One region of the Streptomyces sp. NA02950 genome, then DNA from elsewhere that is predicted to be linked to it. Evidence: riboswitches for the same ligand, from Rfam matches in the RefSeq annotation. Region 1 holds a riboswitch; the other holds the start of a gene.
What was found. A riboswitch is a leader RNA that binds a small molecule or an ion and turns the genes downstream of it on or off. The one in region 1 is predicted to bind cobalamin.
Positions count from the first base shown of each region.

Region 2: it holds a riboswitch for cobalamin, as region 1 does, so the genes downstream of both, metE (5-methyltetrahydropteroyltriglutamate--homocysteine S-methyltransferase) here and cobN (cobaltochelatase subunit CobN) in region 1, are expected to answer to the same signal.

Region 1 covers NZ_CP054916.1:1,051,568-1,057,454, reverse strand. The annotation lists gene cobG (precorrin-3B synthase) at 1-1,376, opposite strand, end outside; cobalamin riboswitch at 1,435-1,585, shown strand; gene cobN (cobaltochelatase subunit CobN) at 1,617-5,243, shown strand; gene HUT19_RS04180 (hypothetical protein) at 5,389-5,631, opposite strand.
Region 2 covers NZ_CP054916.1:8,673,889-8,679,775, reverse strand. The annotation lists partial or broken gene HUT19_RS37250 (hypothetical protein) at 35-267, shown strand; gene HUT19_RS37245 (SMP-30/gluconolactonase/LRE family protein) at 344-1,336, shown strand; partial or broken gene HUT19_RS37240 (oxidoreductase) at 1,312-1,425, opposite strand; gene HUT19_RS37235 (S1 family peptidase) at 1,579-2,907, opposite strand; gene HUT19_RS37230 (GNAT family N-acetyltransferase) at 3,012-3,521, opposite strand; cobalamin riboswitch at 3,691-3,877, shown strand; gene metE (5-methyltetrahydropteroyltriglutamate--homocysteine S-methyltransferase) at 4,037-5,887, shown strand, end outside.

The sequences.
Region 1 (5,887 bases):
TCCACCCAGCGGCCGCCGGGATGGCCGCAGCGCCGCTCACAGCCCGAGAAGTACACCGGCAGCGGAACGGTACGGGGCCCGCCGCTCACCGGACGCGCCACCGTCCGCCCGGCGTCGGCGCGCACGTCGGCCAGCGACTTCGCGCAGCCGGGCAGCCCGGTGCATGCGCCGACCCCCAGCCACGGTGAGTCCGGGTCGGTCACCAGCCCGGCTTCGGCGAGTTCGGCCGCCGCGGCCCGGCCGCCCTCCGGGGTGAACCCCGGGAGCACCACGCCGCGCCAGGGTGTCACACGCAGCTCATCCGACCCGCCCCGGGAGGCGAGCGCGGCGAGCAGCCGCCACTGCGCGGCGCTCATCCGGCCGAGCGGTACGGCCACGGACACCGCGTGGCGTCCGTCCGGCCCGGCCACCGGCCCCGGTGCGGGGGGCCCGACCGGGCCCGGCGCGGGTGGGCCGTGTCCCGTGTCCGGTCCGACGCCGGTTACCGTGTCCGGTCCGGCGACGACGCCCGTGGCCGGTCCGAGTGCGATGCCCGTGGCCGGTCCGAGTGCGATGCCCGCGTCGGCGAGTCGCGCCGCCAATCCCTCGGCCGTCACGGCGTGTTGCCGTGGGAGCTCCGGCACCCGCCAGGCCCGGATGCCGCTTTCCTCCGCTCGCGTCAGGAATTCCAGGGCCGCCAGCGCGGCGGCGCGCGGCGCGTCCCCGGCCACCGCGACCCGCACCACGGGGCCGGTCCCACCCGCGGGGCCTGCGGGTCCCATCCGCAGCACGGCCCCGCCGTCCGGTGTTGCGATCAATGTCACATCCGCGCCCAGTGCGGCCACATCGCCCCGGCCGTCGTCCAGCGCGAACAGAAACCGCCCCGACAATCCCGACAATCCCGTCGGTTCCGTCGACTCGCCGGGCCCTGCCGCACACAGCAGCGCGTCCAACTCCCGTGCCCACCCGGGCACATCGGCGTACCCGGTGCCGTCCAGGCCGCTCAGCGGTGACGCCACGATGTTGCGCACCCGGTCATGTGCGTCCGACGGCAGCAGTCCGGCCGTCCGCAGCCGCTCCGCCAGCGGCGCGCCGCACTCCGCGGCCAGGCCCCGCAGCTGGAGATTCCCCCGTGAGGTGAGGTCCATCCGGCCGTCGCCCAGCTCCTCCGCCACCCCCGCCAGCACGTCGGCCTGACGTCCCGTCAACAGGCCGCCGGGCAGCCGGACACGGGCCAGTGCGCCATCGTGCGCCGGGTGAAGCCGCAGTGCGCCGGGGCATGCGTCATCGCGCCCACCGCGGTCCGCGGAGACCGCGCGGTCCCCGGCGGAGCGGGCCCGGACACCGGCGGCGGGCGTTTGATCCCCAGGTGGGACGGTTGTCGGGGGGAGGGGCATGGCCGCGAGCATACCGACGATTCCCCGGCCCTCTCCGTCCCGTGGCAGGTCAGCAACGCTTACTATGCTCTGCGGCGGGTCGTCCCGGCCCGCCGGACGCAACTGACGGCGTCAGGGGAGGAAGCCGGTGCGATTCCGGCGCGGTCCCGCCACTGTGAGCACGGCAGCAGCCGCGCGAGCCAGGAACTCCCGCCGTCTTCAACCCGCCCGGGGCGCGGACCCCGAGGAAGGCGCTGAGCCATGATTCTGCTGCTGTCGACGTCCGACACCGACCTGCTCAGTGCCCGTGCCGCCACGGGCCCGGTGCCGTACCGCCTGGCCAACCCGGCCCGGCTCGCCCTCGACGACCTTCCCGGCCTTCTCGAGGGCGTCGAGCTCGTCGTCGTACGGCTGCTCGGCGGCGTCCGCGCCTGGCAGGAGGGGCTCGACACCCTGCTCGCGGGCGACCGCCCCGTCGTTGTCCTCACCGGTGAACAGGCCCCCGACGCCCAGCTCATGGAGGCGTCCACGGTCCCGGTCGGCATCGCCGCCGAGGCCCACGCCTACCTCGCCCACGGCGGCCCCGGCAACCTGGCCCAGCTGGCCCGATTCCTCTCCGACACCGTGCTGCTCACCGGCCATGGCTTCGAACCGCCCGCACCCGCGCCCACCTGGGGCCCGCTGGAGCGCACCGCGCGCACGGCCACCGGCCCCACCATCGCGGTGCTCTACTACCGCGCGCACCACATGAGCGGCAACACGGCCTTCGTCGAAGCCCTGTGCCAGGCCGTGGAGGATGCCGGGGGCCGCCCGCTCCCGCTGTTCGTCGCCTCGCTGCGCGCCCCCGAGACCGAGCTGATCGAGGCCCTCGGCGCGGCCGACGCGGTCGTCACCACCGTGCTCGCGGCCGGCGGCACCCGGCCCGCCGACGCCTCCGCCGGCGGCGACGACGAGGCGTGGGACGCGGGCGCGCTCGCCGGGCTCGACGTCCCCGTGCTCCAGGCGCTGTGCCTGACCGGTTCGCGCACCGCCTGGGAGGAGAACGACGAGGGGCTCTCACCGCTGGACGCCGCGACCCAGGTCGCCGTCCCCGAGTTCGACGGCCGCCTGATCACCGTCCCGTTCTCCTTCAAGGAGGTCGACGAGGACGGCCTGCCGGTCTACGCCGCCGACCCCGAGCGCGCCGCGCGTGTCGCCGGAATCGCGGTACGACACGCCCGGCTGCGCCACATACCCGCGGCCGACAAGCGCCTTGCGCTGGTGCTCTCCGCCTACCCGACCAAGCACTCCCGGATCGGCAACGCCGTCGGCCTCGACACCCCCGCCAGCGCCGTCGCCCTGCTGCGGCGGCTGCGGGCCGAGGGGTACGACCTCGGCCCCGAGGAAGGGCCGGACGCCGTCCCGGGCCTGATCTCCGGTGACGGCGACGAACTGATCCGCGCCCTCATCGACGCGGGCGGCCACGACCAGGAGTGGCTGACCGAGGAGCAGCTCGCCGCCAATCCGGTCCGCGTCCCCGCCGCCGACTACCGCCGCTGGTACGCCACCCTGCCCAAGGAGCTGCGCGACGCGGTCGAGGAGCACTGGGGCCCGCCGCCCGGCGAGATGTTCGTCGACACCAGCCGCAACCCGGACGGCGACATCGTCCTGGCCGCGCTGCGTCACGGCAACCTCCTGATCGTCATCCAGCCGCCGCGCGGCTTCGGCGAGAACCCCATCGCCATCTACCACGACCCCGATCTGCCGCCCTCCCACCACTACCTGGCCGCCTATCGGTGGATGGCCACCCCGCGGGCCGACGGCGGCTTCGGCGCCGACGCCATGGTGCACCTGGGCAAGCACGGCAACCTGGAGTGGCTGCCGGGGAAGAACGCGGGCCTGTCCGCCGCCTGCGGCCCCGACGCCGCACTCGGCGATCTGCCGCTGATCTACCCGTTCCTGGTGAACGACCCGGGCGAGGGCACCCAGGCCAAGCGCCGGGTCCACGCGACCCTGGTCGACCATCTGGTGCCGCCGATGGCCCGCGCCGACTCCTACGGCGACATCGCGCGCCTGGAGCAGCTGCTCGACGAGTACGCCGCCATCTCCTCGATGGACCCGGCCAAGCTGCCCGCCATCCGCGCCCAGATCTGGACCCTGATCCAGGCCGCCAAGCTGGACCACGACCTCGGGCTCGAGGACCGCCCCGACGACGACGGCTTCGACGACTTCCTGCTCCATGTCGACGGCTGGCTGTGCGAGGTCAAGGACGCCCAGATCCGCGACGGCCTGCATGTCCTCGGCTCCGCCCCGACCGGCCCCGAGCGCGTCAACCTGGTGCTGGCCATCCTGCGCGCCCGCCAGATCTGGGGCGGCACCACGGCGCTCCCCGGGCTGCGCGAGGCGCTCGGCCTGGACGAGGCAGCCGCCACCCGCACCGGTGCGGACGAGGCCGAGGAGCGCGCCCGGGCGCTGGTCCAGGCGATGGAGGACGCGGACTGGGCCCCGGACGCGGTCGAGAAGGCTGTCCTCGGACTGCCCGACGAGCAGCGCGCCGCGGTCACCCCGATCCTCGACTTCGCCGCCCGCGAGGTGGTGCCCAGGCTGGCCGCCACCACCGACGAGATCGACCACGCCGTGCACGCGCTCGGCGGCGGCTTCGTCCCGGCGGGCCCGTCCGGCTCCCCGCTGCGCGGCCTGGTCAATGTGCTGCCGACCGGCCGCAACTTCTACTCCGTCGACCCCAAGGCCGTGCCCAGCCGACTGGCCTGGGAGACCGGCCAGGCGCTCGCCGACTCGCTCCTGGAGCGCTACCGCGCCGACAACGACGGCCAGTGGCCGACCTCCGTCGGGCTGTCGCTGTGGGGCACGAGCGCGATGCGCACCTCCGGCGACGACGTGGCCGAGGCGCTGGCGCTGCTGGGCATCCGCCCGGTGTGGGACGACGCCTCGCGGCGGGTGACCGGGCTCGAGCCCGTCGCGATCGAGCAGCTGGGCCGTCCGCGGATCGATGTCACCCTGCGCATCAGCGGCTTCTTCCGGGACGCCTTCCCGCATGTGGTCGGGCTGCTGGACGACGCCGTCCGGCTCGCCGCCTCCCTCGACGAGGCCGACGAGGACAACTACGTACGGGCACACACCCGGGCCGACCTCGCGACCCACGGCGACGAGCGCCGCGCCACCACCCGTATCTTCGGCTCCCGCCCCGGCACCTACGGGGCCGGGCTGCTCCAGCTGATCGACAGCCGTGACTGGCGCACCGACGCCGACCTCGCCGAGGTGTACACGGTGTGGGGCGGCTACGCCTACGGGCGCGGGCTGGAAGGGCGTCCGGCCCGCGAGGAGATGGAGAGCGCCTACCGCCGGATCGCGGTCGCGGCGAAGAACACCGACACCCGCGAGCACGACATCGCCGACTCCGACGACTACTTCCAGTACCACGGCGGCATGGTGGCCACCGTGCGCGCGCTCAAGGGCAGCGCGCCCGCCGCGTACATCGGCGACTCCACCCGTCCCGAGACGGTCCGTACCCGCACCCTCCACGAGGAGACGTCCCGGGTCTTCCGCGCCCGGGTGGTCAACCCCCGCTGGATCGAAGCGATGCGCCGGCACGGCTACAAGGGTGCGTTCGAACTGGCCGCGACCGTCGACTACCTCTTCGGCTACGACGCCACCACCGGGGTGGTCGCCGACTGGATGTACGACAAGCTGGCGCAGAGCTATCTGCTCGACCCGGAGAACCGCGCCTTCCTGGAGGAGGCCAACCCCTGGGCGCTGCACGGCATGGCCGAGCGGCTGCTCGAGGCCGAGAGCCGCGGCCTGTGGGCGGAGCCCGACCCGGAGGTGCTGGAGCGGGTGCGCGAGCTCTACCTCGAGACCGAGGGCGGTCTCGAGGGCGGCGACGACTGAGCCGTGCGCGGGGCGGCCGAGCCGTGTCCGCGGAGGACCGCGGGGGTGCCCGGCGGGACCGCGTCAGGCACGGCGGGGGCCGGTTCACGGGGACCGGCCCCCGCCGTGCGGCGGATGCGGCCCGGGGCGGTGCGCCCGGGGTGGCTCAGTTGCCCGACGGCCGGGCGGCCGCACGGACCCGGTCCGGCCAGGGCGGGCAGTTGACCAACTCGGCCCACTCGCGGTCGTAGCGCCCGGGGATCGCCCGGCCCGCGGACGCCCACCGCTCGACCAGCGCCGCATAGATCGGTACGGATGTCGACTGGTGAACGGTCTGATGAACCGTTCCTCCGCCTTCGGTGCTACGGTCCAGCGCTCTGCTCGGCTGCGGCAGAGAACGGCGTCGCATCGTCGTCGTCATGTTCGGCCAACGCGTCACGTCCCGTCGAGTCACCTTCCCCGGGCCGAGCTCACCCGCACCGGCGTGGCTTCGTACATGTCAGCGAGTCCCGGGCCCCGGGCCGACACCGGGCCCGGACCGACATTGAAAAGCGTTGCCGCATTCAAAAGGGAGAATATGGATGAGCCTTAAACTCTTTTGATAACCGTCTCCATTGCAGCCTTTGGTGAATTCCCTTCCGTGCTGTTTCAATTGCGCTGTCCCG
Region 2 (5,887 bases), 7.6 Mb from region 1:
CGGATCAGCCAACTTGTGTTCGGAGGCAGTACTCATGGGCTTGGGCGGTTGCATACTCATGATCGCGGTGGGGGCATCCTCACCTTCGCTACGGACTGGGACGCCAATGGCCTCAACGTCCACTTGGTGGGTCTGATCCTGATGGCCGTCGGTGTCATCGGGATGGCCGCGTACGTCAGTGTCTACAAGCGGCGCCGCGTGATCACACCGACGGCCGCGACACCGGTGGTCGAGGACCCCGACCACCACCACCATCACACGTATTGAGTCCGTGCCATCCCTTCCGCTGAGATGGCCCTCGTTACGGCGGGGGCCATCTCCGCTGTCCGCTCCGGGAGACGACATGACCGAACCGCTGCCCCGTCCGCGTGTGCTGGCTCCCGCGGCGCGGGGGCCGGAGCATGTGACGCTCGACGCCGAGGGCCGGATCCTGACCGGGACCGCGGACGGGGCGGTCCGGCGGCTCGCCCTGTCCCCCGCTCGGGACCGCGCCCGGTCGGAGGTGCTCGCGCACACCGGTGGCAGACCGCTGGGACTGGCCCCCTCGTCCGACGGCGGGGTGCTGGTGTGCGACGCCCGGCGCGGTCTGCTGGCGCTCTCCCCGGACGGGGGATTGCGGGTGCTGGCCGACGCGGTGGACGGCGAACCGCTGCGTTTTTGCAGCAATGTGACCAACGCGGCGGACGGCACCGTCTACTTCACCGTCTCCAGCCGCCGTTACGCCCTGGAGGACTGGCTCGGTGACATCATCGAGCACCGGGGCACCGGGCGGCTGCTGCGGCTGACACCGGGTGGCCGTCCCGAAGTGCTGCTGGACGGGCTCCAGTTCGCCAACGGCGTCGCGCTGGCCGACGACGAGTCGTTCGTGGCCGTGGTGGAGACCGGTGCCTACCGGATCAGCCGGCTGTGGCTGACCGGCCCCCGGGCCGGGCGGCGAAACACCCTCCTCGGTGGCCTGCCGGGCTTCCCGGACAATCTCAACCGAGGTCCCGGCGGGGTGTTCTGGGTCGCCCTGGCCGGACCGCGGGAGCCCGCCGTGGACCTGCTGCACCGGGCCTCGCCCGCCGTCAGAAGGGTGGCGTGGAGCGCGCTGCGGCGCTTCGCTCCCGGTCCGCGGCCCACGGTGGGCGTCCTCGCGGTGGGTACCGACGGCCGGGTGGTCCGCCATCTGGTGCGCCGCCGGTCCCCGTACCGGATGACCACGAGCGTCTGTGTCACCGGCCGCCATCTGGTGCTGGGCAGCCTGGTGGAACGGGGGGTGGCGGTGTGCGACCTGGACGCCCCGCGGGTCCCCGGCGCCGAGCCGGACGATCAGGGCACGATCGCGTCCACGTAGCCCCCGTCCACCCGCACCGCGGCCCCGGTGGTCGCCGACGCCTGCGCGGAGCTGAGGCAGACGACCATATGGGCGGTCTCCTCGGGTTCCCGGCCCGGCGCCGTGGCGGAGCGCACGGGCACGGCGCCGGGGCAGCGGGAGGAGGGGGCGACGGGAGGGGAAGGGACGACGGTGCGCTCACGGCGGATCGTTCGCGGGATGCCTCGAGCGCGCCGCCGCCCCGGTCTGCGGGATCCGCGGAATCACCAGCCGGTGGAGTAGTGGTCGGGATAACGGCGGCGCCGGCCGGGCCGGATGGTCAGGGTGGACAGCAGCCCCACCAGACCGGCGCCGATGATCAGCGCACCGGGGCCGAGGTCCCGGAAGCGGTTCACCACACCGTCGACGAACAGGGAGCGGTCCTCGGTCCCGGTGTTGCCGGGGGCGGCCGGGCTGCCGACGGGGGCGCCGTTCGCCGTAGCGCCGCCGGACTTGGTGCCCGGGATGGTCACGCCGAGAGCGGTGAGCGCCTTGGTGACGGGCTGGAAAAACGTCACTCCACCCTGGTCGCAGTCGCCGCTGCCGCCGGAGGTGACCCCGAGTGCCACGCCCCGGGCGAGCAGCGGCCCCCCGCTGTCGCCGGGTTCGGCGCACACGGTGGTGCGGATGAGGCCGCTGACGGTGCCCTCGGGGTAGTTGACGGTGGCGTTCAGCCCGGTCACCTTGCCGGAGCGGAGTCCGGAGGTGCTGCCGCTGCGGAACACCTCCTGGCCCACGACGGGATCGGCGACCCCGGTGATGCGCACCGTCCGGCCGCCGCCGACGTCGACCACACCGCTCTGGTCCAGGGCGCGGTTGTCGTAGCGGACCAGGGAGAAGTCATTGCCGGGGAAGCTGCTCTGGACGGTGGTGCCGATGCTGGTCCTCCCCGTGCTGTCGGTGAACCAGTTGGTGCCGTTGGGGCCGCAGTGTCCGGCCGTCAGGATGTAGCCGTTCTGTCCGTCGGTGACGTTGAACCCGGCCGAACAGCGGCTGCCGCTGGCGAAGATCGGCGCGGCGCCGCTGGTTCTGAGGGTGAAGGCGCCCGTGGTGCGCTCCATGCGCACCTCTCCGCCCGCCCGCGCGGCGACGCCCTTCATCCGTGACCAGCGGTCGGTGGAGACGGTGCTGTCGCCGAGCACCACCACCTTGTTGGAGGTGGGGTCCACCATCCACGCGGTCCCGGCCACCCGGGGCGCGGCGCGCAGCGTCCGTGCCGCGGAGTCCAGCTGCTTCATGCTGTACCGCACCTGCTTGGGCTTCGCCCCGGCCCGGGTGACCTCGGCGGCGGCCTTCGCGTCGGTCACCGCGACGACCGTGCGCCCGTCGGGGCCGAGCCAGCTCCCGGCCGTACGGGAGGCGCCGAGCGTGGTCTCCAGCCGGCCGCCGAGTCCCGCGTTCCGGTCCCCCAGGACCCTCGGCGCATCGCCTCCCGCCGCCCCCTGGACCGATCCGCTCGACACGGACTGCGAGACCATCAGACCGCCGGCCACCAATGCCCCGACGGCCGCGAACCGTACGCCACGGCGCACGCGTCGCCGCGTGTGCTTCACCACCCTGCCTCCTTCACGTCGATCCGGCCCCGGGCCCCGGACGGCGAGGACCCTCCCCCTATACGGGCCGGACCGGCGTGGCGCTCACCGCGAGCGCGGGATGCTCACTTCGTGAGCGTGATCGGCCGGCGGAAGCAGACCCGGTGCTGCCCCGGACCGTCGTAGTCGCCCTGCACGGGCAGGCCGTCGACCTCGCGGTCGCCCGGCTCCAGGGCGAAGCCCATGGCGCGGTGGAAGGCGATGGAGCCGGTGTTCCGCGGGGAGGTGATGGCACGGACCTCGCCGCGGCCCGCCGCGGCGGCGCGCCGGAAGAACTCGGTGTACAGACCGCGGGCCACGCCCCGGCCGCGCAACGCCGGGTCCACGCCCACGAAGTGGATGTACGCCTCGTCCTCATTGTCGGCGGAGTAGAAGCCGACCAGGAAGGCGGCGACGGTACCGTCCGCGTTCTCCCGGACCAGGCTGGTGCCGGAGAAGAACTGAAGGAACAGCTTGGGCAGCAACAGGGACAGTTCACGGGCCTGTTCGGGGCTGCGCGAGTCGCCCCACCACGTCTGGATGCGCTCCACGATGGCGCGGTGGTCGGAGACATGGGCCCGGCGTACCTGGGACATGCGGTTCAGCTCCCTCTACTGACATCCGTCTTCTGACATCGCTCTTCCGACATCGCTTTTCCGACATCGGTGGCGACGGCTTGCCGGGAACATTGTGCTGGAGCGAACTCCTTCGCCGGCGGCCCCGTTTCCCCCGGCCGCGCCGAGCGCCTAGGCTGGGTGGTGCAGCTGGTTCGCCCTGTCCGCCAGGCAGGCGCGTCGTAAGAGGGAACCCGGTGGGAATCCGGGACTGCCCCGCAGCGGTGAGCGGGAACGACCGCCGTCATACGCACTGGGCCCGGCCGGGTCTGGGAAGCGACGGCCAGTAGGTGGCTCGGAATCGGCCGAGGCGCGCCCGTGAGTCCGAAGACCTGCCACTGCCCGTGCGCGGACGGCCGCGCGCGGATGTCTCGGTGACCTCGAGGGCGGGTCGGCGGCGCGTGCGGGCACCTTCGGTGTCACGCCGTCCTCGCCTTCCCCTCGCACCCTCGGCCCGGTCCCGGGACCCATGACGAGTGCTCGCGAAGGAGAGTTCCGTGACAACCGAGTCCGCGGCCACGGCCGCCACGGCGACCGTGTACGGCTATCCCCGCCAGGGGGCGAACCGGGAACTGAAGAAGGCGGTCGAGGGGTACTGGAAGGGGCGGGTCACCGCCGGGGAGCTCCGCCGGACCGCCGCCGAGCTGCGCCGCGCCAACTGGCGGCAGCTCGCCGACGACGGGGTGCACGAGGTGCCCACCGGTGACTTCTCGCTGTACGACCATGTGCTGGACACCAGCGTGATGGTGGGCGCCGTGCCGGACCGGCACCGCGCCGCCGTCGATGCCGACCCGCTGGACGGCTACTTCGCCATGGCACGCGGCACCAGTGAGGTGGCGCCCCTGGAGATGACCAAGTGGTTCGACACCAACTACCACTATCTGGTGCCGGAGCTGGGGCCGGACACCGTCTTCCGCGCCGACTCCGCCCGGCAGGCGGCCGAGTTGCGGGAGGCCCTCGCGCTCGGCCACACCGCGCGCCCGGTGCTGGTCGGCCCGGTCAGCTATCTGCTGCTGGCCAAGCCCGCGCCAGGGGTAGACCCCTCGTTCGCACCGCTCACCCTGCTGGACCGGCTGATCCCGGTGTACGCGGAGGTGCTGGCCGACCTGCGGGCGGCCGGTGCCACCTGGGTCCAGCTGGACGAACCCGCGCTGGTCCAGGACCGCACCCCGGCCGAGCTCAATGCCGCCGCCCGCGCCTACCGTGAGCTGGGCGCCCTGACCGACCGGCCCCGGCTGCTGGTCGCCTCGTACTTCGGCCGGCTCGGCGAGGCCCTGCCGGTGCTCGCCAAGGCACCGGTCGAGGGGTTGGCGCTGGACTTCACCGGACCGGCCGCCGCCCAGGTCGACGATCTCGCCGCGGTGGGCGGGCTGCCCGGCAAGCGGCTGGTCGCCGGGGTGGTGGACGGCCGCAATGTGTGGATCAACGATCTGGCCGCCTCGCTGTCCACCCTGGGTACGCTGCTGGGCCTCGCCGACCGGGTGGATGTGTCCGCGTCCTGCTCGCTGCTGCACGTTCCGCTGGACGCCAGGGCCGAGCGCGAGGTGGATCCGCAGATCGCGCGCTGGCTTGCGTTCGCCCGTCAGAAGACCGCCGAGATCGCCACTCTGGCCCGGGGGCTGGCCGAGGGTACGCACACCATCGCCGCACAGCTCGCCGCCAACCGCGCCGATCTGACCTCCCGGGCCGGGTCCGCGCTGACCCGCGACCCCGCCGTACGGTCCCGCACCGCCGCCGTCACCGCGGCCGACGCGCGCCGCTCGCTGCCGTACGCCGAACGGGCCGCCGCCCAGCGCGCCCGGCTGCGGCTGCCCCTGCTGCCGACCACGACCATCGGCTCCTTCCCGCAGACGGACGAACTGCGCACCGCCCGCGCCGGGCTGCGGGCCGGGCGGCTGGACACCGCCGGGTACGAGGAGCGGGTCGGGGCCGAGATCCGGGAGGTGGTCGCCTTCCAGGAGAAGGCGGGGATCGACGTCCTGGTGCACGGCGAGCCCGAGCGCAACGACATGGTGCAGTACTTCGCCGAAAGGCTCTCGGGCTATCTGGCCACCCGGTCGGGCTGGGTCCAGTCGTACGGCACCCGCTATGTCCGCCCGCCGATCCTGGCCGGGGACATCTCCCGCCCCGACCCGATGACGGTCCGCTGGACCGCGTACGCCCAGTCGCTCACCGACCGCCCGGTCAAGGGGATGCTCACCGGCCCGGTCACCATGCTGGCCTGGTCCTTCGTCCGCGACGACCAGCCGCGCGCGGAGACCGTCCGGCAGGTGGCGCTCGCCCTGCGCGACGAGGTGGCCGATCTGGAGGCGGCCGGGACCCCGGTCATCCAGGTCGACGAGCCCGCG